DNA from 3 places in the Streptomyces ovatisporus genome. Region 2 is predicted to be linked to each of the others. Evidence: riboswitches for the same ligand, from Rfam matches in the RefSeq annotation. Region 2 holds a riboswitch; each other region holds the start of a gene.
What was found. A riboswitch is a leader RNA that binds a small molecule or an ion and turns the genes downstream of it on or off. The one in region 2 is predicted to bind cyclic di-AMP.
Positions count from the first base shown of each region.

Region 1 (9,683 bases), on a different contig from region 2:
TCTCGTTCCGTTCGATGACGGCGTTGGCGGCGCTGAGGATCGTCTGCGTGGACCGGTAGTTCTGCTCCAGCAGGATCGTCGTCGCGTCCGGGTAGTCCTCCTCGAACTGGAGGATGTTGCGGATCGTCGCCCCGCGGAAGGCGTAGATGGACTGGTCCGCATCGCCGACGACGCACAGTTCGGCGCGCTCGGGGGCCGGGCCTTCGGCCTCCTGCCCGTCCTCCCCGCCACTCGGGACGCCCTCGGGCCCGCCCGGGCCGACGAGTTCGCGCACCAGCGTGTACTGCGCGTGGTTCGTGTCCTGGTACTCGTCCACCAGCACATGGCGGAAGCGGCGCCGGTAGTGGTCGGCGACGTCGGGGAACGCCTGGAGCAGGTGGACCGTGGTCATGATGATGTCGTCGAAGTCCAGGGCGTTGGCCTCACGCAGCCGCGCCTGGTACATGGTGTACGCCTCGGCGAGCGTCTTCTCGTACGCTCCCTCGGCCTGTGCCGCGAAGTCCTCCTCGTCGATGAGCTCGTTCTTGAGGTTGGAGATCTTGGCGCTGAAGGCCTTCGGCGGATACCGCTTCGGATCGAGGTCCAGGTCCCGGCAGACGAGCGCCATCAGCCGCTTCGAGTCGGCCGCGTCGTAGATCGAGAACGACGAGGTGAAGCCGAGCTTCTTGCTCTCCCGGCGCAGGATGCGTACGCACGCGCTGTGGAAGGTCGAGACCCACATCGACTGGGCCCTGGGACCGACGAGCTCCTCGACGCGCTCCTTCATCTCGCCCGCGGCCTTGTTGGTGAAGGTGATGGCGAGGATCTGCCCGGGGTGGACGCCGCGGGCGGCAAGGAGATACGCGATGCGATGAGTCAGCACGCGGGTCTTGCCCGAGCCCGCTCCGGCGACGATCAGCAGCGGCGAGCCGGTGTGCACCACGGCATCACGCTGCGACGCGTTCATCTCCTCCAGCAGCGCCGCGGCGTCCACGACCGTACGCCGGGAGCCGCCCCGGTGATACGGTCCGCCGCCCGCCCCGTGGCCGCCGCGGCCCTCGAAGGTGCCGGCGAAGAGATGGTGCGGGACCTCGCCCCCGTCGTGGTGCTCGCCCCCGTCGTGGTGCTCCCCGCCGTCGTCGGGGGGTGGCGGCAGGGGCTCCTCGCCCTGCCCGGGAGGGGGCCCGTCCTGTGCGCGCACCGGGGCGAGGCTGTTCAGGAAGCTGTCGTCGAAGAGGCTGCTCATCGTCGGACGAGTCTAGGCCGTCCCACCGACAGGGCAGCCGGGGTCCGCACGGTCCGCGGCACGGTGTCAGCTGCGCGGCGGACGACCGCGCTGCGAACCCGTCCCGACACCCCGTCGGATAACGAACCGATATCGGACGTATCACCTTCGGCCTTCACAGCGGACCCACAACTCCGCTACCGTGCCGTGCCGGACGGCTCGCACCACTCGTCGGCGAAAGCGTCGGCACGGGCCGTTCCCGCCGAGTCCGGCCGGTATGTCCGCCGGAGCCGGGGACCCACCGCGTACGCGCAGGGCCGTGTACGCACCCGGGGTGAATCGGGACGTACGCGCCGCAGGAACAAGGGCGCACGTCCCGTAGGGCAGCCTTCCGAACGCCCGAACCCGTCAGCTAACCCGGTAGGCGGCACACGGAAGGAGTTGCCGGCCTTGGCGTCCCATCGCAAGCCGCGCACCCGGATAATCCAGTCCGCCGCGACGAAACGCGGAGCGCTCGGCGTCACCACCGCCGCGCTCGCCGCCGTCTCGCTCCTCACACAGAGCGCGCAGGCGGCCCCGGACGACGGCAAGCCGTCGCTCTCGGAGGTCAAGAAGAAGGTCGACGAGCTCTACCAGCAGGCGGAGAGCTCGACGCAGAAGTACAACGCCGCCAAGGAGAAGACGGACGCACAGCGGGCCGAGGCGGACAAGTCGCTCGACGAGGCCGCCGAGCGCACCGCGGAACTGAACGAGGCGCGGCGCACGCTCGGCAACTACGCCACCGCGCAGTATCGTTCCGGCGGCATGTCCGAGACCGCGACGCTGCTCCTCACCGAGGACCCGCAGCAGTTCTTCCAGCAGTCGCACGTGCTGGACCGGATGTCGGGCCGTCAGAAGGAAGCCGTCTCCGACTTCGAGAAGCAGCAGAAGGCCGCCGACCGTGAACGCAGGGCGGCCACGAAGGAACTCACCGCGCTCACTTCCGCCCAGAAGGAGCTGAAGAAGAACAAGCAGGAAGTCCAGGGCAAGCTCGCGGAGGCCCGGAAGCTCCTTTCCGAGCTGACCGCCGAGCAGAAGGCGCGTCTCGCGGCGGCGGAGAAGAGGAAGCAGGAGGCGGCCCGCAAGGCGGCCGAACGGGCCGAGGCGGAACGCGAGAAGGACTCAGGCGGCGGCAGCCCGGGTTCGAACGCCTCCCAGGCCGAGAAGGTCATCGGCTTCGCGAAGGAGCAGCTGGGCAAGCCGTATGTCTGGGGCGCCACAGGGCCGAGCTCGTTCGACTGCTCGGGGCTGACCATGGGGGCCTGGAAGGAAGCCGGGGTCTCGCTGCCCCGTACGACCTGGGACCAGGTCGAAGTCGGCACCAAGGTCTCCAAGTCGCAGATGCAGCCCGGGGACCTGATCTTCTTCTACGACGACATCAGCCACGTCGGCATCTATGTGGGCAACGGCCAGATGATCCACGCCCCGAAGCCGGGTGCCGAGGTGCGGTACGAGTCGATCGACACGATGCCGTTCCACTCGGCCAACCGTCCCGGCTGAGCCGGAGGCCGAGCGCGGGCCCTCCTTCGGGCCGGACGTCTCTCATCGCCCTGTCCCCAGCTCGTCCGGACGGGCGGGGCGATGAGCATCCACCTGTCCTGCCGGCTCTGGCCGTGGCGATCGCGAGGGCGCCGCGCGCCCCGGCGATCCGCACCGCCGAACGGCGACCGCTGGCACATCGGGTCCACCGGGTCCACCGGGAACACCGGGGAACACTGCACGGCCGCAGGACCGCCCCGGATCAGGCGAACCTCAGGTCCAGAGCACCGCGATGAAGATGTTCGCCGTCGTCAGAGCACCCACCGTGCCGAACAGTGGAGCCGCGACCTTCTCCTCGTCCCGCTTGACGTAGACCAGCCCGAGGATCACCACGAGCAGCGCGAGCTTCACGCCGATCTTGAAGTTGTCGACCGGCTCGTCGGCGGCCTGGTTGAGCCCGACAAGCACCATGCCCGTCACCAGCATGGTGAACGCGCCGTGCAGCATGCCGGGGACGAAGCGCGCCTCGCCCGTACGCATCGCTTTCATCTGGAAGAAGAAGCCGCCCAGCAGTGCGGCGATGCCGATGATGTGCAGGCCGACGAAGACGTTGATGAGTATGCCCATGCCGGGAGCGTAGCCAAGTGCCCCGGCGGGCCCGGGGAGTGGCCCGGGCTCCCCGTGACACCGGTCGCCGGCCGTGGCGGGCGCCGGAGGCTCACCAGCGCACCGGCAACTCCCGTACACCCCTGATCAGCATGCCCGGCAGCCAGGACAGGCCGGCTTCCTCCGCGTCGGGAGTCAGGCCGGGGAAGCGTTCCAGCAGCGACCGGACCGCGATGCGTCCTTCCAGCCGTGCCAGCGGCGCGCCCAGGCAGTGGTGCAGGCCGTGTCCGAACGCGATGTGCCCGCGTGCGTCACGGCGGATGTCGAACCTGTCCGGTTCCGCGAAGCGCACCGGGTCCCGGTCGGCGTCGGCCATGGCTATCAGGACGGGAGACCCCTCCGGGATGGTCGCACCTCCGATCTCCACGTCCTCGGCGGCGAGGCGTTCCGTGCAGGTCTCCACGGGTCCGTCGTAGCGCAGCATCTCCTCGACCGCTCCGTCGAGGAGTCCGAAGTCGGCGCGCAGCTCGGCCAGTTGGTCGGGATGGGCGAGGAGAGCCCGCACACCGTTGCCGATCAGGTTGACCGTCGTCTCATGGCCGGCGACGAGCAACAGGACGGACATGCCGACGAGTTCCACGGGCGAGAGCCGGTCCCCGCCTTCGTCGACGGTGTGGATCAGGCCGCTGAGCAGATCCGCACCGGGGTTCGCACGCTTCGCCTCGATCAGTCCGGAGAGATAGACCGGCACCTCTTCGTAGGCGCGGGCCTTGGCCTGTGGACTCGTCGGCGCCACCATCTCGTTGGACCAGCCGCGGAAGGTCTCCCGGTCCAGTTCCGGCACGCCGAGGAGTTCGCAGATCACGGTCATCGGCAGCGGGAACGCGAACGAATCGATCAGGTCGGCGCGCCGCTCCTGCTTCGCGAGCATCGCGTCCAGCAGTCCGTCGGTGATCTGCTGGACGCGCGGGGCGAGCGCCTCGATGCGTCGCGGCGTGAACTCGCGCGCCACGAGCCGTCGCAGGCGGGTGTGGTCGGGCGGGTCCGACATCAGCATGTGGGAGAGCGCGGTCCGGTCCGCCCCGTTGTCGATGAGCTGCCCGACGTGCGGCGAGTTGAGCCAGTCCCGGCTCAGCCGCGGGTCGGTGAACGCGGCACGGCACGCCTCGTGGCCGACGACGAGCCACAGCTCCCGGCCGGCCGGGTCGCGGACGTGGTGGACCGGTCCCTCGGCCCGTAGTCTCGCGTAGGCCGGGTAGGGATCGCGTACGAAGTCAGGGCTGAGCTGCGCGAGTTCGATGACGGGTCGACCGGCCATTCCCGTACCCCCTAGGTCAGTGTTCCCCCGCAGCAAGCTAGTTGCGCCGTCGCCGCAGATGCAGGCCGCTTTCGGACAACTCGCCGCACTTGCAGCGAAGTTCTGGAAACGGATACCGAATGGGCGTCCTGTGCCGGGCTCGGGGAGATCACGTGAGGGCTCTTCGGCCGTCGGCGTCCACACCTGCGGTGACCTCACACGGACGGGCGACGAAGCCGCCCCTGCGGCGTCGACAGGGCCTGTCGTAGGGCACAATGCGCCTTTCACGAACGGTGTTTGAGAGGCGGGGTGCACAGTGGCCGTGGACACGGCACGGGACGGCACGACAGGCAGCGGCAGCACGAGCGGCGAGACCGTCTCCATGCGCAAGTCCGCGCCCGCCGAGACCCCCTCCGGTACGCACTCGACGCGCTGCACGTGCGGCGACTGCCCGCACGGTGCGCGTGAGGGCCACCGGAACGCACTCTCGTCCTTCCGGCAGCGGCGCGACGAACTCGCCGCGGGCGAGGGCCTCCCCGCCGCCCTCGCGCACTCCCCCGGCGCCTCACGCCAGTGGGTGTCGGACGAGTTGACGCGTGCCGCACGTACGGTCGCCGAACGCAGCCGCGAGGAGGGTGCGGTACGGCTGGCCGCGCTGTGGCGTCACACCGTCGTCGCCGTGTGGGCGGCCGTGCTGGCGCTGCTGCTGGGGCAGTTGCTCACCGCGGTCTCGGTCGGCTGGTCCGCCGCCCGTACGGCCTCGCTCGTCGCCGCGTGCGTCTGCGCCGTGCTGCTCTCCGGCGCCGCCTACCTGCACCGGGCACGCGGCGGCGCGCTCGCTCCCCTCATCGGCGAGGACAACCGGCTCTCCACCTCTCGGACCGTCGCGGCGACCTGGATCGTCTTCGCCGTGTACGACGTTCTCGTACTCGCGCTCGAACTGGCCGGGCGCTCCGGCCGGGCCGAGCGCCGCGAACTGCTGGAGGGGCTCGAACTCTCGTACGGCGCCGGGCTGTTGACCGTACTCGCGCTCAGCTGTGCCATAGCGGTCTTCGTCCGCAGAACCGTTGCGGTGCGCGTACAGCACCAGCGGCTGCAGAAGGTGCGCGCCGACCGGCCGCGCGCTGCCGACCTGCTCACCGACGACGCCGGCCGCGGCTCCTTCTGCGACGTGCAGTTCGTGCTGGTGAGCACCGTCGCCGTCGTCTTCGCGGCGGTGCGGCTGGCCCGGCAGCCCGACCAGCTGCCCGACCTGCCGTGGAGTCTGGCCGTCCTGGTCCTCGTCTCCGCCGCCACCTACCTCGCGGGCAAGTACGCGGAAGGCGGCCGCCCCGTGGTGCTGTCGGTCGTGCGGGCCCGCGAGATCGGTGACCTGCACGCGCCCATCCGCACCGGCGACGACATCGAGATCCGCGGGGCCGGGTTCGTGCCCCCCGGTTCGGACGAACCCGACCGGCTGGCCCGGATGGTGGTCCGCGTGGGCTCCGTCCACGTTCCCGTGCCGCTCATCCCCGTCGGCGGGGGCTTCGCCAACCCCACCGATTCGACCCTGACCGTTCCCGTCCCGGTGGAGGTCGAGCCGGGGCGGGTCGAGGTCCAGGTCGTCACCGCGGCCGGCGTCGAGACCAACCGCTACCCCATCGACGTCGCCGACTGACGGCACCGTCCCCGGGCCGGGGCGCGCCGGGCCGGGGAGCGGCGGGCCGGTTGGTCCGCTCTGTCGCGAATCACCTGTCCCAGAGCGGCGTGCGGCGCTCAGGTTGTGCTCCTGACCGTGCATAACGGGTGTACAAGCGACCTCGGCCGCGTACCGTGTCCACTCCTGCCCGGCCGAACAGGCATGCGGCAGTGGCAGTGGAGTAGCTGCGACAGCGGCAGCACCTGACGGAGGCGGGGACGCGAGATGGCTCTGACGGACAGCACACCCGGCAGCCACGACGTTGCGGTCAGCGGACCGCCCGGGAGCCTACGGGCCAGAGCGTCCAAGTACGCCCTCCTCCCCCTCCGCCTCTTCCTCGCCGGCACGTTCATCTACGCCGGACTGGACAAGATCCTCGACCCCGCGTTCCTCGCCGCCAGTGGTGCCGGCTCGATGGCGGAGACGCTGGAGTCCTCACGCGGCTCCGCCGCGATCCCCGCGCTGATCGACCTCGCGCAGAACGACCCCCGCGCCTTCGGCATCGCCATGGCCGCCGGGGAACTGGCCGTGGGCCTGGGCACGCTGGTCGGGCTGTGGACCCGGCTCGCCGCCTTCGGCGGGATGCTGATCTCCCTGAGCCTGTGGCTGACGGTCAGCTGGGCGAGCGACCCGTACTACTTCGGCAACGACCTGCCGTACATGATGGCCTGGACCCCGCTCATCTTCGCCGGGGCGCCGCAGTTCTCGCTCGACATGGCGATCTCCCGCAAGCGACGGCGCAGGGGCAGGCACATCTTCGGGTGAGACCGCACGCGGCGGAGCCGGGCCGTCCCACGGAGGCCCGGCGGTCCGGCGGCCCCGGCGGTCCGGGTTCCGCCCGGTTCAGCCGCCTGCCGGCCGGGCCCGCTCAGCCGTTGTCCGGGCCTCCGGCCCCGCCGTCGCTCTCGCCGTCCGCGGACCGCGCGTACCCGGTTCGCAGGTCGTCCACCGGCATCGCTCCCAGCGCCTGCGGTGGCCGTCCGCGCTTCCTCCGCAGGTGACGCCGTACGGCGAACGTCGTCCACGCAGTGAACGCCGCGAGAGTCAACGCGACCGGCATCGCCGCCAGTTGTGCCCATACGGGCACCTTCCACTCGCCGAGCGCGTCCAGCACGTACATCACGGCGCCGCCGATCAGCAGCAGTCCGAGCAGCAGCCGGGCCGGTTCGAAGCGGTGCCGGTTCACGGGACCGGCTCCGGGGCGCGCTCCGGGACCGGCTCCGGGGCCGGCACCGGGGCTCTCCGGCCGGGGCCGGTGAAGGCTTCGCCGTCGGGGCGTTCCCCGGACGGCAGCGCCCGCACGATCTCCAACTGGCCGGCCTCCGTCTCCACCGACAGCTCCACCGTTCCCGCAGGTGCGCCGCCCCCGACCGGCGCGAGCGTCGCCCGCTGCTGCCTGTCGAAGCCGCTGAGCCTGCCGACGACACTCCCGCCGCCGGGGTCGCTCTCGCTGTACTCCCGGACCTCCCCGACGCCGACACGGGCGTCCAGCACGACGGTCACGTCGGACGGCACGATCACCCTCAGCGTACCGACGCCGAGCTCGGCGCTCGTCCGTACGGCCTTCTCCCCCTTGCTGAACTGCACGTTGCGCAGGTCGAGTTCACCCATTCCCGCGTCCAGCCGGTACGTGCTCCGGACGTCGGCTGCGGAGGCCGGCGTCCACACGACGCTGCGCCAGTCCGTACCGATGCTCTTCGGGATCAGCGACGCTCCCGTCAGCATCACGGCGGTGACGACCACCATGAAGACGGTGCCGAACCCGACCCGTCCCGCGAAGGCGCTCACGACGAGCCCCAGCCCGTACACCGCGAGCGCGCAGGCCAGTCCGATCGTCAGGCTGGTGCCGAGCGGACGCGACTCCCATTCCGAGAAGGTTCCGACCACGGCGGCGGCGGAGGCCAGCATCGAGATCAGACCGCCGAGCGGACGCCCACGCCGCTCGCCCCGCCACCGCACCGCTGCTCCCGCGAACCCCCGGGCGGGACTGGACGCTCCCTGGTCGGCCGGCCCCCACAGGTAACCGGAGTCGCCGGAACCGTCCTTCGTCAACGGCTCCCGCCACCACGACGGCATGCCCGGCACGGGCGGAGCCTGCGCCTCCGGCGGAGCGTCGGCGACGGCGTGCGCCGTGGTCGGGTCGACCGGCGCCCCGACCGCCTCGGCGGCCTCCGCCTCGCGGCGGTGCCGGGACCAGTACGCGGCCCCGAAGACCGCACCGGCGATGAGGAGGGAGAAGGGCGTGCTGCTGTTGCCGAGGGAGGCGAGGAAGAGCCCGCAGCCGACGAGCGCGACGAGGATCGCGGAGAGCGTCGTGCCCTCCACGCGCCCCGACAGCAGCCACCGGGCCTCGTTCTGCTGCTCGCCCTCGGCGGGGATGAGCAGCCAGGCGAAGCCGTAGAAGATCAGCCCCAGTCCGCCGACGACGGACAGGACGACGAGCGGGACGCGGAAGACCACCGGATCCAGGTCGAAGTAGCGGCCCAGACCCGCGCACACGCCGCCGGCCACCCTGGGACGCCGGCTCCGGGTGAGCCTGGGCGCGTGCGGGCCCGCCGGATCGGGCCGCTCCGGCTGAGGTCCCGCTCCGGCTGCGGCTTCCGCTCCGGAACCGGACCCGGCCTCGGCGGCGGACCCGGAGCCCGGCCCCCGTCCATGGGCTCGGCCTTCGCCCCCTCGCGGCTCGTCGTGTGCCGCTGCCGCCGCACCACCGTCCCCCGCCCCCTGCGGAGGCGGCGGCTGGGGCGACGCGTGCTCGTCCTCGGTCATGCGCCCCATGGTGACCTCTCCCTCCACCCGGCACATCGGGGCCCGTCCCCCACCGGTCCCTGATTTCGGGCTGTCCCGGGAACGGGGCCGGGGCGAGGGGCGACGACCCCGCCGCGGCCGCAGGAGGCACCACCACCACAGGGACGGATCAGGGAACAACCCTGATGACCCCTGCCTCACACCCGTGTGACGATCGGAGCATGACCCCCGCCTCGTCGACTGCGAGCGCACCCCACGCGCCCGGCGGCAGACCCCCGCCCGCCGACGATCCCCACTCGCCGCCCCCGCTGCGCAAGCTGTACCGCAGCGCCGAGGGCCGCATGCTCGGCGGCGTGGCGCGGGGCCTCGCAGGGCATCTGGGGCTTCCGGTCTCGTGGGTGCGCGTCGTCTTCCTCGCCCTGGCCGTGACGCACGGCCTGGGTGTGCTCCTCTACGCGGGCTTCTGGTTCGTCGTGCCGCTCGGTACGGGCGGGGTCGACGCGGACCGCCGGGCCGCCGCCGACGCCGCCGCCAAGGCGGAACGCGTGCAGAGCCGGCCCCGCCTGCGCGTGCGCAAGCCCGACAAGGGACAGCTCGTGGCCGTGGCGGCGCTGCTGGTGTGCGCGGCGGTG
Region 1 covers NZ_JBHSFH010000002.1:123,412-133,094, reverse strand. Annotated here, with positions in the region: gene pcrA (DNA helicase PcrA) at 1-1,225, opposite strand, end outside; cyclic di-AMP (ydaO/yuaA leader) riboswitch at 1,455-1,647, shown strand; gene ACFPA8_RS00865 (C40 family peptidase) at 1,655-2,743, shown strand; gene ACFPA8_RS00860 (hypothetical protein) at 2,996-3,349, opposite strand; gene ACFPA8_RS00855 (cytochrome P450 family protein) at 3,441-4,646, opposite strand; gene ACFPA8_RS00850 (hypothetical protein) at 5,008-6,282, shown strand; gene ACFPA8_RS00845 (DoxX family protein) at 6,529-7,068, shown strand; gene ACFPA8_RS00840 (hypothetical protein) at 7,172-7,489, opposite strand; gene ACFPA8_RS00835 (PspC domain-containing protein) at 7,486-9,072, opposite strand; gene ACFPA8_RS00830 (PspC domain-containing protein) at 9,273-9,683, shown strand, end outside.
Region 1: linked by a shared signal. The riboswitch ahead of ACFPA8_RS00865 (C40 family peptidase) and the one ahead of ACFPA8_RS17540 (M23 family metallopeptidase) in region 2 are both predicted to bind cyclic di-AMP.

Region 2 (9,683 bases):
GACAGACGACTTCGCGATTTGCGTGATTATTTTGCCGTCGAAACAATTCGCCAGGGTCAAGAACACCGATATGTCCTGCGCGGTCGGCACAGTCGGCCGAAGGATGGCCCGAGAAGGCAGCTAAGTGAACGGGAACGAGCGCAAGTACTGGCCCCTCAGCGCTGTGCTCAGTGCGGCATGACCCCACTTGATCACCACATCGTTCTGGTTGTCGACCACAAGCTGCCTCGTGACTGGGGAGGGTCAGACACCTTGGAAAACCTGCAACCACTGTGCGAGCGATGCAATTCTGGCAAACAAGCATGGTTCGCAACCTACGACGAATACGCAGACCAGATCAGTCAGGCCGCGCACCACGAAGACCCATATAAACGGATCGGCGAACTCTTGAAGGCCTTCGAAGGTGACTGGGTACCTTCAGAGCTGATCAAAGTGGTTGCCTCCATGCAGCAGCATCAGGATGACTGGCAGAGAAGACTTCGAGAAATTCGAAACCTTGGCTGGATCATCCTGTCGAAGAGAACAACTGAACCAGATACAAAGCGATCCCTGTCATGGTACAGGGTTGCGCACTGGGAACCCTGGCCATCCGGTTCAATCAGGTCTGAGATCAAACGGATTGAGAATGAAAGAAAAAAGCACCACCGACTTCGCGATGAGTGAGAGTCAGCCTCTTGAAAATGGCTCTTGGGCTTCCACAGCGTCCCGGCGGCGCAACATGCAGGCGATACGCAGCCGGGACACCAAACCCGAGTGGAAAGTCCGGCGGCTCGTACACGCGCAGGGCCTCAGGTACCGTGTGTGCGCAAGACCGTTGGCAGACCTTCGCCGTACCGCTGACATGGTATTCCGCCCAGCGAAAGTGGCTGTCTTCATCGACGGGTGCTATTGGCACGGCTGCCCTCAGCACTACGTGGCGCCTCGGACCAACTCAAATTACTGGTCAGACAAGGTGAGGAGGAACATAATTCGTGATCAGGACACCGACAGTCGGCTAGCCGAGGCTGGCTGGACCGTGCTCCGGTTCTGGGAGCACGAGTCACCCGACGCCTGTGCGCTGCAGATCGTCGCCACGGTCAGCAGCCTTCGGCCGCAACGGAGCGGATGAGACGGGGAGTTCAAAGATTCTGCCATGCTCAAACTCTGGCCCTCGGCTTGGCTCCATAATCCCAGCCTTGAGAGCCGCGAGAATTCGCTCGCCCACCGCCTGTGCAACTGGCGGAGGGAATGCGTTTCCCACTTGGCGATAGGCGGCGGTCTTACGGCCAGTGAACTCCCACCCCTCTGGGAAGCCCTGGATGATCGCAGCCTGACTGACCGTGAGCTTTGGCCCGATTACGTTGCCCTGTTTATCTCTGCCGTAGAGGTCCCGCTCAGGGTCTTTCATATCCCCCGGCTCATTCGCGACACCCATAGCGTCGACGCCGAGTTTTCGCCACGCTGCCTTCGCGCGACTCGGACCTAGGTCAGCGCCGCCATGCTTTTTCGACCCCCCCACGAGCGTGGGCGCAATACCAGTCTGAGCCTTTTCATACCAGCGCTTGAACGCTGCCTTCCCTTTTGAGGTGGAACCGAACCTGGCCCGCATGGAGTCAGCGAGCGCTTCCGCAACTGTCACCTGCGGCAGGGGCGACGCGTCTGGCCAGTGCCAGTACTTCGCGTACTTCGGCCGCATTGCCACTAGAATTGCGCGTGGCCGCAGTTGCGGAACCCCGTAGTCGCCTGCCTCAAGTACCTTCCACATGCAGATCTCATATCCGGCCGCTCGCAGCCTGGGTTTGATCACATGCTCTCGGTAGTGGTGGAATTTTTGCGACGGTTCAAGCAGACCTCGGACGTTCTCAATCATTACGGCTCTGGGTTGAAGATCATCTACCAGGTCAAGCATGACTGGAAAGAGGTCCCGCTCATCGTCCTGACCCAGTTGCTTGCCAGCTGCCGAAAAGGGCGGGCATGGAACACCACCCGCGAGGAGGTCCAGCTCACCTTCCTGCAGTCCAAGCTCCGTCCAGGAGAATTGGGTCAGATCTCGATCGAGAACTCGGCAGCCAGCCCATTCGTCGTTATTATTCACGTTCTTTTTGAGCGTGGCCACGGCGTGGGCATCGACCTCGATCAGAGCACTGTGCCGGAAGCCGGCGTTGTGCAGTCCAACGGCCTGTCCGCCCGCCCCAGCGCAAATCTCAACTGAGGTGAAAGTACGCTCAGCGTCGCTCATGCACCTCTCCCTTCCCTCTTGCCTGGCGGACACCGATTGCTGTCCGTCATCACTGAGCGTGACAGAGACCACTGACATCGCGTCCCGCATCATAAGTCTGCCGACCCGTACTCAAACTACTTGCACACCCTCCCAAGCCACAGGACCACGCAGGCTCCTGCTACCTCACACAGTGCTGTCGCTGCTGAGCTCGCACCAGATCGTCTTGGCCGCGCCGTGCTGGGTGACGCCCCAACGGTGCGTGAGGGCTTCGAGGAGGGCCAGGCCGCGGCCCGATTCCGCCTTCGTGCCGGGGAGTCGGGGAGCCGGGAGAGGGCCCGGGACGGGGTCGGTGAGGGAGAGGCGGGGGTGGGGCCCGGCCATCGAGGCATGGAAGGTGGCCGGGGTGCCCGTGCCGATGTGGACGATGACGTTGGTGAGCAGTTCGCTGACGCAGAGGCGGGCCGTCTCGGTCAGCTCGGGCAGATCCCACAGTTCGAACCAGGCGCCGACGCGGTGCCGTACGGGCGCGAGGGCTTCCGGTTCTGCGAGGAGCGGGATCGTCAGCGTGACGCAGCACCGGCGGGCGAGCTGTCGGCGGTGCAACTCAGCCTGCGGCGCCGAGACTTCGGCCGTGTCGTCAGCGCTCACCGGTACGTCCCCCCGGGCCGGCTGCGCGCAGTACCTCGATGAGCCTCCGCGCCACGTCCAGACGGCAGTTGCCCAGGGAGACGAGCGGGTGCGCGTACGGGGTGGTGCTCGCGTACGTGGGGGCGTCCACGGTGAGGGAGGGGAGCTTGATGTCGTGGTCGGCGAGTGCTGCGCGTAGTTGTTCCACGCAGGCCGTGGCCGCGTCCCGGGGCGGTTCCGGTTCTCCGGGGTTCGGGCCGGGTGCCGGCGGGTGTGGGGACGGGTTCATGACGACGGCCCTCCTGTGCGCTGTGTGACGTATCGCTCACAGCGTGGAGGGTGGGCGCGTAATGTGACAGAGGTTCACGTTCAGCTGCGAACCGTGCTGAATCCGGAGGTCATCAACCATGCCGCCACGCAAGGACGTCGACGCCGCGGCCAGCGTGCCCGCGTTCTACGGTGCCGAGTTGCGCTGGAAGCGGGAGCAAGCCGGGCTGACGCTGCAGGAGTTGGCCGAGGGATGTTTCTACAGCGTGGCGTTCCTGAGCCAGATCGAGATGGGTGACCGCCGGATGCCCCTCGACCTGGCACGCCACGCCGATCACGTGCTCGGCACCGACGGGTTCTTCGAGCGCCGCTGCGGCGATGCGCGCAAGGCCCGCCGCGGCGGCCACGCCGAATACTTCGCCGACGTGGCCGAGCAGGAGAAGCGCGCCCGGACGATCGAGGAGTGGTCGCCGACCCTCATCCCCGGGCTCTTGCAGACGGAGGCATACGCCAGGGCTGTCGTTCGGGCGCAGTATCCGCTCGACCTGACGGAGGGCGTCGACCGGAAGGTCTGTGCACGTCTGGAGCGGGCGAGCCTCTTCGACGATCCGAAGACCCCCGAATACTGGGTGATCCTGCATGAGTTGCTGCTTCGGCAGCCGATCATGCAGGCCGGTGCCATGGCTGAACAGCTCACCCATATCGCGGAGTTGGCACGTCGGGGACGGATCATTACGCAAGTGCTTCCGCTGAACGCCGGTGCGCACCCGTTCATGGTCGGCTCGGTGATGATGATGACCTTCGACGAGGCTCCGCCGCTGGCGTACACGGAGTCCCTGCACAGTGGTCAGTCCATCGACGACTTGGCTCTCGTGGCGAAGTACACGAAGTCGTACGATCTGCTGAGGGCCGCCGCATCACCGCCCAGGGCGTCCCTGACGATGATCGAGGCCGCGGCAGAGGACTACAGACATGACCACTCGCGTTGATCTGACCGGTGCCTTCTGGCGCAAGAGCAGCTACAGCAACGGCGACGGCGGTAACTGCGTCGAGGTCGCCCGCGGCGTGTCCGGCGTCGTGCCCGTGCGGGACAGCAAGCAGAGTGGCAGCGGCGACCCCGTGCTCGTCTTTCCGGCGGGCGGCTGGGGCGCGTTCATGGCCGCCGTGAAGGGCGGCCGACTCTAGGGCCGGAAGGGACGACCCCGTGGACGAAGAACTGCTCGCGCTGCTCTCCGAGCACAAGCTGGGCGTGCTGGTGACGTTGAAGCGTGACGGGCGACCGCAGTTGTCGAACGTCAACTACACCTACGATTCCGCGCGTCGGCTCGTCCGCATCTCCGTCACGGCCGACCGGGCGAAGACGCGCAACCTGCTGCGCGACCCCCGTGCGAGCTTCCACGTCACCAGTCAGGACGGGTGGGCCTGGACGGTCGCCGAGGGCACGGCCGATCTGACGGCCGTCGCGACCGAACCGGACGACGACGCCGTCGATGAGCTGATCGACGTCTACCGGGCGATCCAGGGCGAGCACCCCGACTGGGACGAGTACCGCGCGGCGATGATCGCCGACCGCCGTCAGGTCGTACGGCTGCGCGTCGAGCACGCCTACGGCCAGCCCAGACGCTGAGCGCCGGAGCACGCCTGCGGAAAGACCACCGTGACCAGGACCTGCCCCTGTCGCTTGCTAATCAACTTTGACTAGACTGCCCAGGATGAGCGAGAAGACGATCCCCATCCTTCCGTGCCGGACCCTGCAGCCGGTCCTCGACTTCTACACCGCGCTCGGCTTCGAGGTGACCTTCCAGCAGAAGAGCCCGAATCCGTTCGCGGTCGTCGAACGGGGCGGCATCGAGCTGCAGTTCTTCGGGATGAAGAAGTACGAGCCGGCCGAGTCGATGAGCACCTGCTACGTCCTCACCGATGACGTCGACGCGCTGTACGAGGCGTTCCGGGCCGGGCTCAAGGCGGCGTACGGGAGAGTCCCGACGCGTGGGCTGCCCCGGATCGGTCCGCTGAAGGACATGTCGTACGGCGTGCGGCAGTTCCTCATGTCCGATCCGGGCGGCAACTGCATCCGGATCGGGAAGAAGACGAGCGAGGACCAGAGCCACCGGCCGGCACCCGAGGAGACCTTCGCCCGCGCCTTGCACTACGCGGCGCTCTTCGCGGACTCGCGCGACGATCCGCAGGGCGCGGCGAAGATCATCGACCGAGTGCTGAAGCTCGCGGACGAGCAGCCCACCCCGGTTCAGCTCCTGCGCCTGCTCGTGCTGCGCTCGGACGTCGCCGCGCGGCTCGGCGACGCGGCGACCGCGGCCCGGTCCATGGAGGAGGCGGCAGCGGTCCAACTCACGGACGCAGAGCGGGAGTCGGTCCGCGACGACCTGGTGCGGCTGGCAGAGCTGCGGGACCAGGACACGGCGTAGGCGGTCACGGCGTAGGAGGTCCCGGCATAGGAGGTCCCGGCATAGGAGGTCACGGCGCAGCCGGGGCACGGCTTCGCACCGGGCCCCGGCAGCACGGGCCGTCAGGCTGACGCGTCCGTCAGCAGCGCCGCCTCCTCCGGCGTCAACTCGACGTCGGCAAGGGCGAGCAGCGGCTTGAGCTGGTCGAGCGAGCGGGCGCTGGCGATCGGTGCGGTGACCGTCGGCCGGGTCAGCAGCCAGGCCAGGGCCACCGTGGCCGGCTCGGTGCCGCGGGCGGAGGAGATCTCGTCGAGGGCGACCAGGACGCGCCGGCCGCGTTCCGAGTCCAGGTACTTGGACGCCCTCTCCGCGCGGGGACTGTCCGCGGCCGTGCGCCCGGGACGGTACTTGCCGGTGAGGAAGCCCATGGCGAGGGCGAAGTACGGCATGACGGCGAGGCCGTGCGCGTCGGCGACCTGCGCGGGCGTGCCCTCGTACGTGTCGCGTGAGACGAGGTTGTAGTGCGGCTGGAGGGCCGTGTACCGGGCTGCGCCCGACTGCTTGCTGAAGTCGAGCGAGGCGGCGAGCCGTTCGGGCGAGATGTTGGAGGCGCCGATCTCGCGGACCTTGCCCGCGCGTACCAAGTCGTCGAGGGCGGTGACGATCTCGGAGACCTCGACGCTCTCGTCGTCGAAGTGCGTGTAGTACAGGTCGATGTGGTCCGTGCGGAGGCGGCGCAGCGAATCGTCGGCCGCCGCCTTGATGTTGGCGGCCGAGAGGCCCTTGCGGTCGGGGTGCGCGCCGACCTTGGTGGCGATGACGACGTCGTCGCGGTTGCCGCGTGAGGCCGTCCAGTTGCCGATGACCGTCTCGGAGTCGCTTCCGCCGCTCACTCCGTGGCGGATTCCCGAGTAGACGTCTGCCGTGTCGATGAAGTTGCCGCCGGCAGCGGTGTAGGCGTCGAGGACGGCGTGGGAGGTGGCTTCGTCGGCCGTCCAGCCGAAGACGTTGCCGCCGAGGCACAGCGGGGAGACGGACAGCCCGCCGAGGGGGCGGCGCTGGGACGTGCCGAACTCGTGTGTGTCTGCGGCTGCTTGGGCGTGCGCACCGGAGTGGGGGTCGGCGTCGGCTTTCGGGGCGGAGTTGGCGTTGTCAGGCATGACCCCGACCGTAGCGCTGTCCCGTGAACCGCACCCCTGGATGAAACCCGCGTTGCTGCATCAAGACCGACGACCCTGGTGTCGGGGGGTGGTCCACCAGGGCCGCCGGGGCCATGTGCGGGGGTTCGGAGCCCCCGTCCGCCGCCGCCTCGTCCCCTCCTCGTGCACGCCGAGGGGCTCGGGCGAATCGTGCGTCGTTCCAGCGCACCTCGGCGGTGCGAGGCGGCGGCGGCGCGGATGGTCCTCGGGACGGTACGCGCAGCGGCGGCGGAACGGAACCGGTGGGACCTGAGAGGCCGCGGTCACCTTGCGGGCGCGGCCCGCCGGACTTCCGCCTGCGTGCGTGTCAGACCCGCACGTCCGGTACGTCCGGCACGTCCCGTAAGACCGGCGCAGTCCGTGCCGCAGGCTGCGGCCGTACCCCCCGCCCGGCCGGTGCCGGGCAGGGTCGCGGTGCGGTGCTCCACCGGGGAAGTGGGAGGTGCGCCGCGCGGGCGGTCCGTGCCTGTGTCATCGGAGCACCGGCCGTCAGATGCTGAGGCCCTTGCCTCTCAGCCACGCCAGCGGGTCGATCGGCGAGCCGCCTCCGGGCCGTACCTCCATGTGGAGGTGGGCACCGGTGACGTTGCCGGTGGCGCCGACGCGTCCGATGGTGTCGCCGGCAGCGACCTTCTCGCCCGCCGAGACGCTCACCGAGGACTGGTGGGCGAACCACACCTCGGTGCCGTCGTTGAGTTCGAGGATCGTGCGGTAGCCGTACGAGCCGGCCCAGCCGGCCTCCTTGATGGTGCCCGAGCCGACGGCCTTGATGGGCGTACCGGTGGAGGCGGCGAAGTCCTGGCCCGTGTGGTCGTTGCTCCACAGGCTGCCGGCCTCGCCGAAGCTGGAGGTGAGCTGGGAGCCGGAGACGGGAAGCGCGAAGCTCTTGGCCAGCTTGGCGAGGCGGGCGGCCTCCGCCTTGCGGCGCTTCTCCGCGTCGGCCTTGGCGGCCTTGGCCTCGGCGGCGGCGGTGGCCTTCTTGGCCGCTGCTTCGCGTGCGGAGGCGTCCGCCTGTGCCTGGGCCTGCTGCGCCTGGGCGAGGATGCGGGAGCGCAGTGCCTCGCCGGCGTCCGTACGTCCGGCCTTGGCGTCGTCCTCGGTCACGGCCGCCTGGGTCAGCGGCGAGCCGGCGACGGTCTCGTCGGAGTCGCCGCCGAAGAGGCTCGCGGCGGTGTCGGTGGCGGCGGAGACATCCTGCATGGAGATGGCCGGCGGCCTCTCCTGGGCGGTGGCGATGCCGCCCGCGCCGACCGCCGCGATCATGCCTACGCCGAGAACCGCGCCGCTGCGGGCCATGCTGCCGCCGCGCTGCTTGACGACCTTGTGGCGTCCGCGGACGGGGCGCACCGACTCCGCAGTGGGGTTCCACTCCTCGCGAGGAAGCTCGGCGTCGTCCCGGGGCGCGAAGACGGAGGCCGGTACGGCGCTCGGGCCGGAGTCGGGGGCGTGGTCGTGGTCCTGGCCGGAGTCGGTTTCGGGGGCCGCGACCGCCTCGGTGACTGCCGGCTGCTCGTACGTCTCGGTCAGCAGCGAGCCGTACGTGTCGAACTGACCGGTGTGGAACTGGCCTGTGTCGTACTGGCCGGTGTCGTACTGGCCGGTGTGGAACTGACCGGTGTCGTACTGGCCGGTGTCGAACTGGCCTGTGTGGAACTGACCGGTGTCGTACTGGCCGTAGGTGCCGTAGTCGTGGTGCGCGCCGTAGGAGTCGTGGACGACACCGTACGTACCGGACTCGTCATCGTCCCGGTACGGGCCGTGCGTGCCCTCGGGGGCATACCTGTTGGACGCCACGGGGGCGTTCTCCTTTCCTTCCCTCTCGCCTACCGGGTTAGCTGACGGGTTCGGAGCAGGAAGGTCTCCTACGAACTGCCCGCCCATGAACGGGACTTGTCGATTCACCCCATCCTCGCCGAGATGTCCGGCAAGGGTTGGTTCCCCGGTTCCTCTGGTGCATCTGTATCGAGTTGTGGCTCGTGGTGGTGCACTTTCAGGATTCGGCGACGGCGCACGGTGCCGTCTCTCGTGACGGCAGTGACGACCGCGCTGCGTTATCGAACGTTAATAGGCCCGCGGCTCGGATTCCAAGCGCTTCCGGCGGAATTTGTAGCGGCTTGACAGTCACCTACCGGACAGGCGGCGCGAATCGGGACACACGCTCACCCGGGCCGAGGTACGGCGTCGCTGTGAGTGACGAGTGAACGTGCGGTGAAAGAACGTCAGTTGAGGCTCTCGTCCGGAATGGTCCGCACGCCCGTCGCGAAGCACGCTCCGGCGCCGAGACACGCGACGGGACCGTCGGCGAGACCATGCCGCCGCCGACTCGCCTCCCGTGTGCGCCTGTACGCCCTTGAGGACCGGTCGGGCAACGCCTCGGGGCCGGAGGGAAGACGCGCCGGGCGAGCCGCCCGACTGACTCGCAGCAGCGGCCGTGCCGGTCGCGCGCCTCGGACAACACACGTATGTACAGCAGCAGTTGGGAGCCCGGCGGGGGAAGCCGCCTCGTCCGCGCGGTCCGTCCGGCGGGCCGGGTCCGTCTTGCGGAGGGACAGGGCACCGACGGCTCGGCGCGGCGGGCCCATCCGTCGGCGGGGAGCAGCGGCGGCCGGGTGCGCGGGTGGACGACGCGTGCCGACTCCCTTGCCACGGAGGGGATTTCGGCAGGGACGGCCCGTCGTGAACCCTCGTGGCCGCCGAAGTCGCCGCGCTGTGCGGCCTCCCGGCACAGGGCGCGGTCCGGGCGCCGGGCGAGACCTTCGAGGCTCGCTCTGAGGTCCGGTGGCCTTCCGGACCGCCGCCCCGGAGCAGGCCGGTCCCGCCGGCGGATTCGACCGGGTGTCACCCCCGGCGCCTCCGGACACCGGGCACCCGCGTCGCCCCGGCCATTTCCTTCGTCCCCCTCGCCGCAGCGCCCCCTCGTCCCGACGCCGCGGTCCCCCGGAGCGGTCCGGCAATCCCGACGGCGTCGTTTGCCGCTGCCCCAGA
Region 2 covers NZ_JBHSFH010000007.1:835,271-844,953, reverse strand. Annotated here, with positions in the region: gene ACFPA8_RS17590 (HNH endonuclease) at 1-663, shown strand, start outside; gene ACFPA8_RS17585 (very short patch repair endonuclease) at 626-1,108, shown strand; gene ACFPA8_RS17580 (DNA cytosine methyltransferase) at 1,040-2,218, opposite strand; gene ACFPA8_RS17575 (ATP-binding protein) at 2,384-2,848, opposite strand; gene ACFPA8_RS17570 (hypothetical protein) at 2,838-3,116, opposite strand; gene ACFPA8_RS17565 (helix-turn-helix domain-containing protein) at 3,235-4,083, shown strand; gene ACFPA8_RS17560 (DUF397 domain-containing protein) at 4,067-4,279, shown strand; gene ACFPA8_RS17555 (PPOX class F420-dependent oxidoreductase) at 4,299-4,721, shown strand; gene ACFPA8_RS17550 (bleomycin resistance protein) at 4,807-5,520, shown strand; gene ACFPA8_RS17545 (aldo/keto reductase) at 5,622-6,659, opposite strand; gene ACFPA8_RS17540 (M23 family metallopeptidase) at 7,188-8,225, opposite strand; cyclic di-AMP (ydaO/yuaA leader) riboswitch at 8,504-8,683, opposite strand.

Region 3 (9,683 bases), on a different contig from region 2:
GATGATCGAGAACGGGGTGGGGTTCCTCGCCGACGCGGAGAACCCGCACGCACTCGGCGGCCTCGTCGGCGGTCTCTTCTTCGCGGGCTACATGCTCACGCAGTTCCCGGGCGGCTACCTCGGCGACCGCTACGGGCACCGCACGCTCATCGTCGTCAGCCTGCTGTGGGCGGGTGTGGCGACGGTACTCACCGGGTTCATCGGCGGCCTCGTCGCGTTCATCGTCGTACGCGTCGTCACCGGCCTGGGCGAGGGCGCCTTCTACTCGAACGACCGGACCCTGATCACCGCGACGACACCCGAGCGCGACCGCAGCCTGGCGATGGGCGTCGTCATCACGGGACTGTCCATCGGCATCACCGTCGCGATCGTCTTCACCCCCGAACTCGTGGAGTTCGGCGAGCTCTTCCTGGAGCACGTCGAGGCGTGGCGGATGGTCTTCTGGGTGCTGGGGGTGGCGACCGTCGTGGTGGGCGTGGTCGTCGGGTGGTGGTTCCGCGCGCACCTGACGTTCTCCGGGCTGACCCGGGCGACGCTGCACCTGGGCGTGTACGCCGCCGTCTCGCTGGGTCTCGTCATGGCCGTCTACTGGCTGGGGACGAGCGCGGGCCTGTCCGAGCTCTGGGTCGCGCTGCTCGAAGTCGCCCTCGCCGTCGGCCTGGTGCTCTTCGCGCTGGCCCGCAAGGGCACCGAGATCGGACCGGTCATCAAAAACCGCGACCTGTTCCTGCTGTACGTCTGCAACATCGCGATCCTGTGGAACCTGTGGTTCTTCAGCTTCTGGTCCGTCTCGATCGTCGCCGGAGCCGCGGACTCCACCTTCATGAACGCCGCTCTGACCGCCGGGTTCAACGCGGGCGCCGGCATCCTCGGCTTCCCCGCGGGCGGCTGGCTCTCGGACCACGGGCTGCGGCGCGGCTGGGGACGCAAGGGCATGATGCTGACCTTCACCGGCGTCCAGGCGGTGCTGACGCTGGCCTTCGCCTGGTATCTCAGCGCGGCGGCCCACCCGTCCCTGTGGGTCATGGGTCTGCTGCTGTTCACAGCGAGCCTGTTCTTCAACGCGCTGCAGCCGGTCGGTCATGCGCTGACAGCCGAACTGGCACCGGCGCGGCTGCGCGGGTCCGCGTTCGGCATGGAGAACCTCATCGGCGAGATGGGCGCGGTGCTCTCCCCTGCGATCAGCGGGGTGCTCCGCGACAAGACGGGCGGATGGGCGGCCGCGGTGTGGATGGACGCGGCCATCGTCGTCGTCGGCTTCTGCATCCTCACGCAGGTCCGCTACCGGCCCCCGGCCGACGTCTGAGGCGTCCTGCCGCACACTCCGCCCGACAGCTGACGCGCCTTCCGGCTCCGCGCCAGACGCGGGGCCGGAGCCACCGTGAACCAGGAGGCTCCTCAGCCATGCCCACCGTCCGTGAGGCCGCCCTGGAGGTCATGCGCCGCTACGGCCTGACCACCGTGTTCGCCAACCCCGGCTCCACGGAGGTGCCCTTCCTCGCCGGTCTCCCGGACGACATCCGCTTCGTCCTCGCTCTCCACGAGGGTTCCGTCGTGGGGGCGGCGACGGGTTACGCCATCGCCCGGGACGCCCCCGCTCTCGCTCTGCTGCACACCACCGCGGGACTGGGCAACGCCGTGGGAGCCCTGTCCACCGCTCGCGTCAACAGAGCACCGCTGGTGGTGGTCGTGGGGCAGCAGGACCGCCGGCACCTGGCCCAGGAGCCGTTCCTCGCGGGGCACCTGGAGCAGCTGGCCGGCGAGTATCCCGTACGGACGGAGACGCCGCCCCGAGCCCAGGACGTGCCCGGGGCCCTCGCCCGCGCCGTACACGCTGCCCGTGCGTTTCGCGGGCCCGCCCTCGTCATCGTGCCCATGGACGACTGGGCGCAGCCCGCCGAGGACCTGCCGCTCCCGGCTCCCGCCGAGCTGCGCCTGTCCGCGGCGGCCGACACCGCAGCAGCAGGCGAGGTAGCCGCTCTCCTCGACGGCGCCTCGGCCCCCGCCCTGGTGGTGGGCGCGGGAGCGGACCACGCCGTCACCTGGGATGCTCTGACGGTGCTGGCCGAACGGCTGGACTGCGACGTGTGGCAGGAGTCCTTCGGCGCACGGGCGGGCTTCCCGCAGGACCATCCGTGCTTCGCGGGACATCTGCCGGCGGACCGCCCCCGGCTGCGGGCGGCCCTGGCTCCCTACGATCTCGTGCTGACCGTCGGTGCGCCCGTCTTCCGTCAGTACCCCTACGAGAGCGGGCCCCTGGCAGGGCACGGTACGCGGCTGGCGCTCGTCACGGACGACCCGGCGGAGGCGCTGCGGGCACCGGTGGAACTGGCGGTCGTGGCCGGACTGCCGCCCTTCTGCACGGCGTTGACGGAGGCGGTCGGTACGGGGACCGGCCGTGGGCCGGGCGCCGGGCGCCGGCAGGCGTCGTCGCCGTCCCCGCGCCCGCGGCGGGAACGCCCGGCTCCGCCGCCCCCGCCCGGTGCGGGTGAGCCGCTGCGCGCCGCGCACGTACTGGCTGCGCTGGCGCGGCTGCTCCCGCCCGAGACGGTGCTGGTCGAGGAGACCCCGTCGAGCCGTCCGGACCTGCATGCCCTGGTGCCCGCGCGGCGTCCGCTGGGCTTCCTCAGCGCGGCGATGGGCGCGCTCGGCTTCGCGCTGCCGGCGGCCGTCGGGGTGCGGCTGGGGGCGCCGGAACGTCCCGTGGTCGCCGTGGTGGGGGACGGGTCGTCGCTCTATCAGATCCAGGCGCTGTGGACGGCCGCGCACTACCGGGTCGGTGTGCTCTTCGTCGTCCTCGCCAACGGGAGGTACGCGATCATGGACCGGCTCGCCGAGAAGGCGGAGCGGACCGCGCCCTGGCCCGCGTTCGAGGAGGTCGGCGTCGCCGCTGCTGCCCGCTCCCTGGGCTGCCCGGCGCGCCGCGTGAGCGATCACGAGGCGCTCCGGTCCGAGCTGGAGGAGCTGCTGCCGGACCTCGCAGGGAGAAGCGGTCCGCTGGTGCTGGAGGTCGAGGTGGAGGCGGACGGGAACTTCCAGCGCTGACGAGCGGAGGCCGCCCGGAGGGCGGGAACAGGCCGGACAGACCGGAGGGGCGGCGCCCGCACGCGTGACACGTGCAGGCGCCGCCCCCTCCGTGTGCGGTGCCGGTGGACCGCCCCTTCCGCCGGGCGCCCGGTGGCGTCAGAGGCCGATGCCGTGCTGGCGCAGGTAGCCGACGGGGTCGATGTCCGAGCCGTAGGCGGGGCCGTTGCGGACCTCGAAGTGCAGGTGCGGGCCCGTGGCGTTGCCGGTCGCGCCGACTGCACCGATCTGCTCGCCCGCGGACACCTCCTCGCCGGCACGGACGGAGACCGACGAAAGGTGTCCGTACTGGCTGTACTTGCCGTCGTCGTGCCTGATCACGACCTGGTTGCCGTACGAACCGCCCCAGCCCGCCTGTACGACGATGCCGGGCGAGACGGCCTTCACTCCGGTGCCGGTCGAGGCCGAGAAGTCGACACCTGTGTGCTTGCCGCTGGACCAGCTGCTGCCGGAAGCCCCGTACGGAGTGCTCGTACCGCCGCTCACGGGTGCGGCGAATCCGGAGGAGTCCTGGTCCGCGGAGGACTTGGTGGCGCTGGACTTCTCCGCGGTGGCGCCGGAGTCCTGGGCGGGCTTGTCGGCGGAGGGCTTCGCCCCGGAGCCGCCGCCCTTCAGGGTGAGCTTCTGCCCCGGCAGGATCAGGTCCGGGTCACCGCCGACGGTCTCGCGGTTGGCGTCGTAGAGCTTCTTCCAGCCGCCCTCGATGTTCTCGTCGGTGGCGATCCGGTAGAGCGTGTCACCGCGGGAGACGGTGTGGAAGCGCGAGCCCTGCTGCTTCGACTTCGAGGCGTCCTCGGCCTTGTCCTGCTCGGGCTTCGCCTTCTGCTGCTCCTTCTGCGCGGACTGCGAACCGGAGCCGCTGTCGGGCGAGATGTCGGGGGCACCGCTGTTCCGGGTCAGACCGGCCTTCGGGCCGCACAGCGGCCACGCCTTGGGACCCTGCCCCGCGAGCACCTTCTCGGCGATGGCGATCTGCTGGTCCTTGGTCGCCTGGTCGGCGCGCGGCGCGTACTTCGTGCCGCCGAAGCTCGACCAGGTGCTCTGGGTGAACTGCAGACCACCGTGGAAACCGTTGCCGTTGTTGATGGACCAGTTGCCCGACGACTCGCACTCGGCGACCTTGTCCCAGGTGCTCACCGAAGCGGCGTGGGCATTGCCCGTACCGACGAGTGGAAGGGCGATACCGGCGGCGCCGCCCGCGGTGATGGCGAGCGAGGCACGCGACATTCTCCGTGAGATGCGGCGATTGGACTGACGACGGTGACGACCGCGTCCGGACATAGGGCAGTTCCTCTCCTACGCCTGCGAGGTGAGCTGTCGGATTCGGGCTGGAGTTGCCCGGCCCACGCGAATACGAGGGGGTATTCGCGTACGGCTTCACCCCAAGCCGCACGTGCGACCAGCCACGTACGGCACTTACCTGGTTCCCCCACTCCTGCCGCAGGGATTGCGTGATTGCCCGAGCCGGGCGGCAGGATTCGGCGTCCCGGCGGCGGGACCACCGTTCGGGAGTCGCGGTGGCGACCGCACGTTAAGCAGAACGAATTCGTCACCACAAGAAAGCAGACAGATCTCTCAGAAGGAAAAGATCACTGAATAGGGCATCTACCGGCGCATGAGCAGTCAAGTCGCCTTGCTGAACAGGCGAATTGAGTGGCGCCCTCATCCGCCGGGGACATTCGTGTGACGCTGCTCACGAATTGTCTGTGGTGGGTGTCACGCCGTCCCCGGCCGTCCGGTCTCCCTCCGGGGAGGCTTTCTGCCACCCGAGCGGCCCGAGCGGGTGGTACCGCCGTTCCGGCCGCCCCGTCATGCCGTACCGGAGCGTGACCCGCGCCGTTCCGGTCGAGACGAAGTGCTCCAGATAGCGCCGGGCGCTGACACGGGAGAGCCCGCTGCGCGCGGCGCATTCGGAGGCCGAGACCCCCGCGCCCTGGGGACCGGCCTCCAGGGCCGTCCGCACGAGTCCCGCCGTCTGCTCGGTCAGGCCCTTCGGAAGTCTGGCGGGGCCGGCCTCCGGTCCGGACACCCCGTGGGCGGACGTGGGCACAGCCCCGGCGCCCACGGTGCCCCCGCCGGGGGCTGCGTCCGTGCCGCCGTGCGCGTCGGCCGTCCGGGCGGTGCCGCTGCCGGCCCCCTCGGCGAACAGCCTGTCCACGTCGTCCTGTTGCGGTGCGTGCAGGGTGGCCAGAGCGGCACGGTGCTCCGCGTATCTGCGGAGACGCTCCTTGAGCAGCTGCCCCTCGAAGGGCTTGATGATGTACTGCACCGCTCCGCCGCGCTGCGCGCCGCGCACTGTCTCGGCGTCCCGTGCGGCCGTGACGACCAGGACGTCCGGACCCTCCTCGGGGGCGGCGCCGCCGCGCAGTTCGCGCAGCACCTCGAGGCCCGGCAGGTCGGGCAGATACATGTCCAGCAGCACGAGGTCGGGCTGGAGTTCCCGCACAGCCGCCAGCGCGTCGGTGCCGCTGTGCACGGCCCCGGCGACCGTGAAGCCGGGGACCTGCCCGACGAGGGTGCTGTGCAGCCGGGCGACCATGAAGTCGTCGTCGACGACCAGCACGCGGATCATCGTCTGCCTCCTCTCCCTGCGCCGGGACCGCGGGCTGCCGCCCGGGTGCTGCCGGACCGCCGCCGGGCGCCGGACCGCCGGCCGAACCGTGCCGTGCTCGCCGGGGGTGCGCCGGGACGTGCTGCCGGATGTTCCACTGCACGCGCGGCTTCCCGCTCCGTCGCAGGCCACTATGGCCGACAGCGGGCCGTGCACCAAGGGCGGGCCCTCTCCCGCACGGCCCCCCCGTGCATCCCACCGCACGTGCCGCCCGGCGGTCACAGACCCTGATAGGTGACGCCAGTCAGACGCTCCGAGGCCGCCCACAGCTGGCCTGCGGCGATGTCGTTGCGCGTCCACGACGCCCGCCAGGACGGTCCAGGACCGCCCCGCACGCCGAGGATGCGCGGCCCGAAGAAGGAGTCGCCGTGGACGTACGGCGCTGTGGCGGCGTACAGCGAAGGCGCCGCGCCCTGGTCGGCGGAGGTGCCGAACACACTGTTGGAGAGCCGCGCGAGACGTTCGCGCAGCACGCTCCCGGCCAGCTGCGCTCCCCTGACCTGGAGTTCGGTCGAGGCATAACCGGGATGGGCCGCGGCGGCGGTCAGGTCGAGCCCCTTGTGGTCCGCGCGGTGCGCGAGCTCGCGGACGAAGAGGAGGTTGGCGGTCTTCGACGCGGCGTAGGCGACCATGGGGCGGTAGCGGCGCTCGCTGCTGAGGTCGTTGATGTCGATGTTGGACAGTACGTGCGCCATGCTCGAGACCGTCACCACACGAGCGCCGGGGGCGGCCAGCAGCCGCTCCAACAGCAGCCCCGTCAGGGCGAAGTGACCGAGATGGTTGACGGCGAACTGCGTCTCGACACCGTCCACTGTCCGTGCGTAGGGCACCGCCATCACGCCTGCGTTGTTGATCAGCAGGTCGATCCGTTCGTACGGCAGTGCCTCGGCGAAGCTCTGCACGGACGCCAGGTCCGCCAGATCCAGCACGCGCAGTTCAACCTGTGCCTCCGGGACCTGCGAGAGCAGTCTGTCGAGCGCTGCGGCACCCCGCTGCTCGCTGCGGCAGGCGAGCACCACGCGGGCCCCCCGCCGGGCCAGTTCGCGCGCAGTGACGTAGCCGATGCCGCTGTTGGCGCCGGTCACCACGGCGGTACGGCCGCTCTGGTCGGGGATGCTGCGCGCAGTCCAGCTCATGCGAATCAGCGTATGGCGGGCCGCCCGTGAGCGCGAGGGAGCGTCGAGGGCGCGGCTCCCTCGACGTAGCCGCCCGGTCCGCTTTCCGTGCCTCGGTGCGTCCGCGCGTCCGTCTTTCCGCGCGCTCGGAGCCGGCAGACGGTCAGCAGAACGGTCAGCAGTTCACCATTGGGTCGCACCCGGCAGGCAGTCGTGGTGGACGAGGAGCGCGGCAGTGACCGCGTCGGGCCGCTCGGCGGTGGCGAGATGGGCCGCACCCGCCACCTCCACCAGGGCGGCACCGGGTACGCAGTCGGCGATCTGCCGGGCGTACGCGGGCGGGGTGGCGGGGTCCTGGCGTCCGGCGACGGCGAGCGTGGGCACCGTCACCTCGGAAAGCCTGTCCCGCAGGTCGAACGCGGCGAGGGCGTCACAGCACGCCGCGTAGCCGGCGGGTTCGGCCCAGCGCAGATCCTCGACGAGTGCGGCGCCGCGCGGGGTGCTCTCGAAGCCGGGCGCGAACCACACGCCGGGACGCGAGTCGGTCATGGGCTCCGTGCCGTTCTCCCGTACGGCAGCGGCACGCTCCCGCCAGGCCGCCGGGTCGCCGAAGCGCGCCGAGGAGCAGACCATGGTGAGCGCCGTGAGCCGCTCCGGACGGTGCACCGCCAGATGCAGCCCGACCGCGCCGCCCAGTGAGATGCCCGCGTACGCGAAACGGTCCCAGCCGTGTGCGTCGGCCACACGGAGCACCAGTTCGGCGAGGTCGGCGACCGTGGCGCTGCCGTCGGTGGGAATCAGCTCGCTGGAGGAACCGGCCATCGGTTCCGCGGGGGAGGCGCCGTGCCCCGGCAGGTCCCAGCGCAGTACGCGGTGGGTGCGGATGAGGGAGGGGAGCTGGGGCTCCCAGACAGCCAGCGAGGTGCCCAGCGAGGGGCCGAGGATCATCGGCAGACCGTCGGCGGGCCCGTCCACGCGGTGGTGCGGGAGCGGTTCGGGCTCGTAGGCGGCGGGAGCGGGCACGGGGAAGTCTCCGGGGATGCTGTGGATGGCGTGTCACCGCTCTCCGGTGTCCGCTGCGCCGGCGGGACCGTCGGGGTGCCGGGTGTCTCGCAGTCTGTACGCCTCGTCGTGCTGCTGTGTCTCGCGCATCCGCCGATTCTCCCTCGTCGCTCCGCCCGGCGGGACACGCGCCGGGTCACGGCGGAGCGCGCGGTCGGTGAGCGGGCCCGCCGAACCCGTGTAGTGGGTGGGATCGGTGAGGTCGCGCAGCCGGTCCCTGGAGAGCAGATCCGGAAGTTCGGGCTCTTCCTCCTCCAGCGCCTCGTCCAGGGTGATTCCCTCGTCGACGGCCTTGCGCGAAGCCGCGTCGAGCAGCTTCCGCGCACGTGCGCGGCCCAGCAGCGGGCCCAGCGCGACGGTGAAGCGCTCGCTGACGATCAACCCTTCGGTGAGAGCCAGGTGTTCGTGCATGCGGTACGGGAAGACCTGGAGACCTCCGGCCAGTTCGGCGGCGGCGTGGGCCGCGCCGCCCGTGAGCCGCAGCAGTTCGCGGACCGGCTGCCACTCCGCGTGCCAGGCGCCGGCGGGGCGCTCGTCCTCGGCGATGAGGCAGCCGAGCACCGTGGAGGCGAGGGCGGGGGCCTGCCGGGCGGCGGCGGTGATGAGGGTGGCGCGTACGGGGTTGGCCTTGTGGGGCATCGTGGAGGACGTTCCGCCGCCGCCCTCGCCGACCTCCCCGACCTCGCTGCGCGAGAGCACCAGCACGTCGGCGGCGAACTTTCCCAGCGCCGCGCAGGCGAAGCCGCAGGCCGACCCGAGATCGGCGACGGGGGTGCGCAGGCTGTGCCACGGCAGCCGGGGCTCGGCCAGGGAGAGTTCACGCGCGAACGCCGCCAGCAGCCGCAGACCGATGTCTCCGTCGTCGGGATGCCCCTCGGGACGTCCGTCGAGATGCCCGCCGGGTGCCCCCGGTTCCGGGGCGTCCGCGCCCGTCGGCGAGCTGTCCGGTGCTGCTGCCGCGTCGGGCACCTCGGCCGCGTCCGCCTCGGCGTGCGCGGCGAAAGCCGCCAACGTGCCTGCCGCTCCGCCCAGTTGCACGGGCAGACCTGCACGTGCGGCAGCGAGCCGGTCGTACGCGTCCAGCACGAGGCTGCGCCACCCTGCGACCTTCAGCCCGAAAGTCGTGGGGACGGCGTGCTGGGTGAGCGTCCGCCCCGGCAGGGGAGTGTCACGGTGCTCCGCCGCCACCATGGCCAGCTCCCGCGCAGTGCGCTCCAGGTCGGGGAGCATCTCGTCCAGCGTGCGGGCCGCGACGAGCATGAGTGCGGTGTCGAGGATGTCCTGGCTGGTCGCGCCCCGGTGGACGTACGGGCCCGCGTCCGGCCCCGCGGCGTCGGCGAGGTCGGCCGCGAGCGGGATGACGGGGTTGCCGCCGGAGCGTGCACGCAGTGCCAGGCTGCGGACGTCGAAGCGCTCGGCCCGTGCGGCGGCGGAGACGGCCGAGGCCGCCGTGCCGGGGGCCAGACCGAGGCTCGCCTGCGCTCTGGTCAGCGCGGCCTCGGCGTCCAGCATCGCCTGGAGCACTGCCGCGTCGCCCGAGCCGGACTCGGCCGCCGAGCCCGCGCGCACCGGAGCCAGCAGGCCGACGTCGTCCGGTAGCGGCCCGGTGGAGGGGCCGGGGTACGGGTCGGCGTCCGCGTCACTGGAAGTCAAGGAAGACCGTCTCCTTCTCGCCCTGCAGCCGGATGTCGAAGCGGTACGAGCCGGTTGCCCGGTCGGCCCTCGCCAGCAGGGTCTCGCGCCGGACGGGGTCGAGCGAGGCGAGGAGCGGGTCGGTGGCGTGCGCTTCGGCGTCCTGTGGAAAGTACACG
Region 3 covers NZ_JBHSFH010000003.1:388,330-398,012, reverse strand. Annotated here, with positions in the region: gene ACFPA8_RS03385 (MFS transporter) at 1-1,306, shown strand, start outside; gene ACFPA8_RS03380 (thiamine pyrophosphate-dependent enzyme) at 1,405-3,045, shown strand; gene ACFPA8_RS03375 (transglycosylase family protein) at 3,184-4,365, opposite strand; cyclic di-AMP (ydaO/yuaA leader) riboswitch at 4,369-4,548, opposite strand; gene ACFPA8_RS03370 (response regulator) at 4,778-5,656, opposite strand; gene ACFPA8_RS03365 (oxidoreductase) at 5,914-6,831, opposite strand; gene ACFPA8_RS03360 (alpha/beta fold hydrolase) at 6,994-7,833, opposite strand; gene ACFPA8_RS03355 (lyase family protein) at 7,867-9,525, opposite strand; gene pcaG (protocatechuate 3,4-dioxygenase subunit alpha) at 9,512-9,683, opposite strand, start outside.
Region 3: linked by a shared signal. The riboswitch ahead of ACFPA8_RS03375 (transglycosylase family protein) and the one ahead of ACFPA8_RS17540 (M23 family metallopeptidase) in region 2 are both predicted to bind cyclic di-AMP.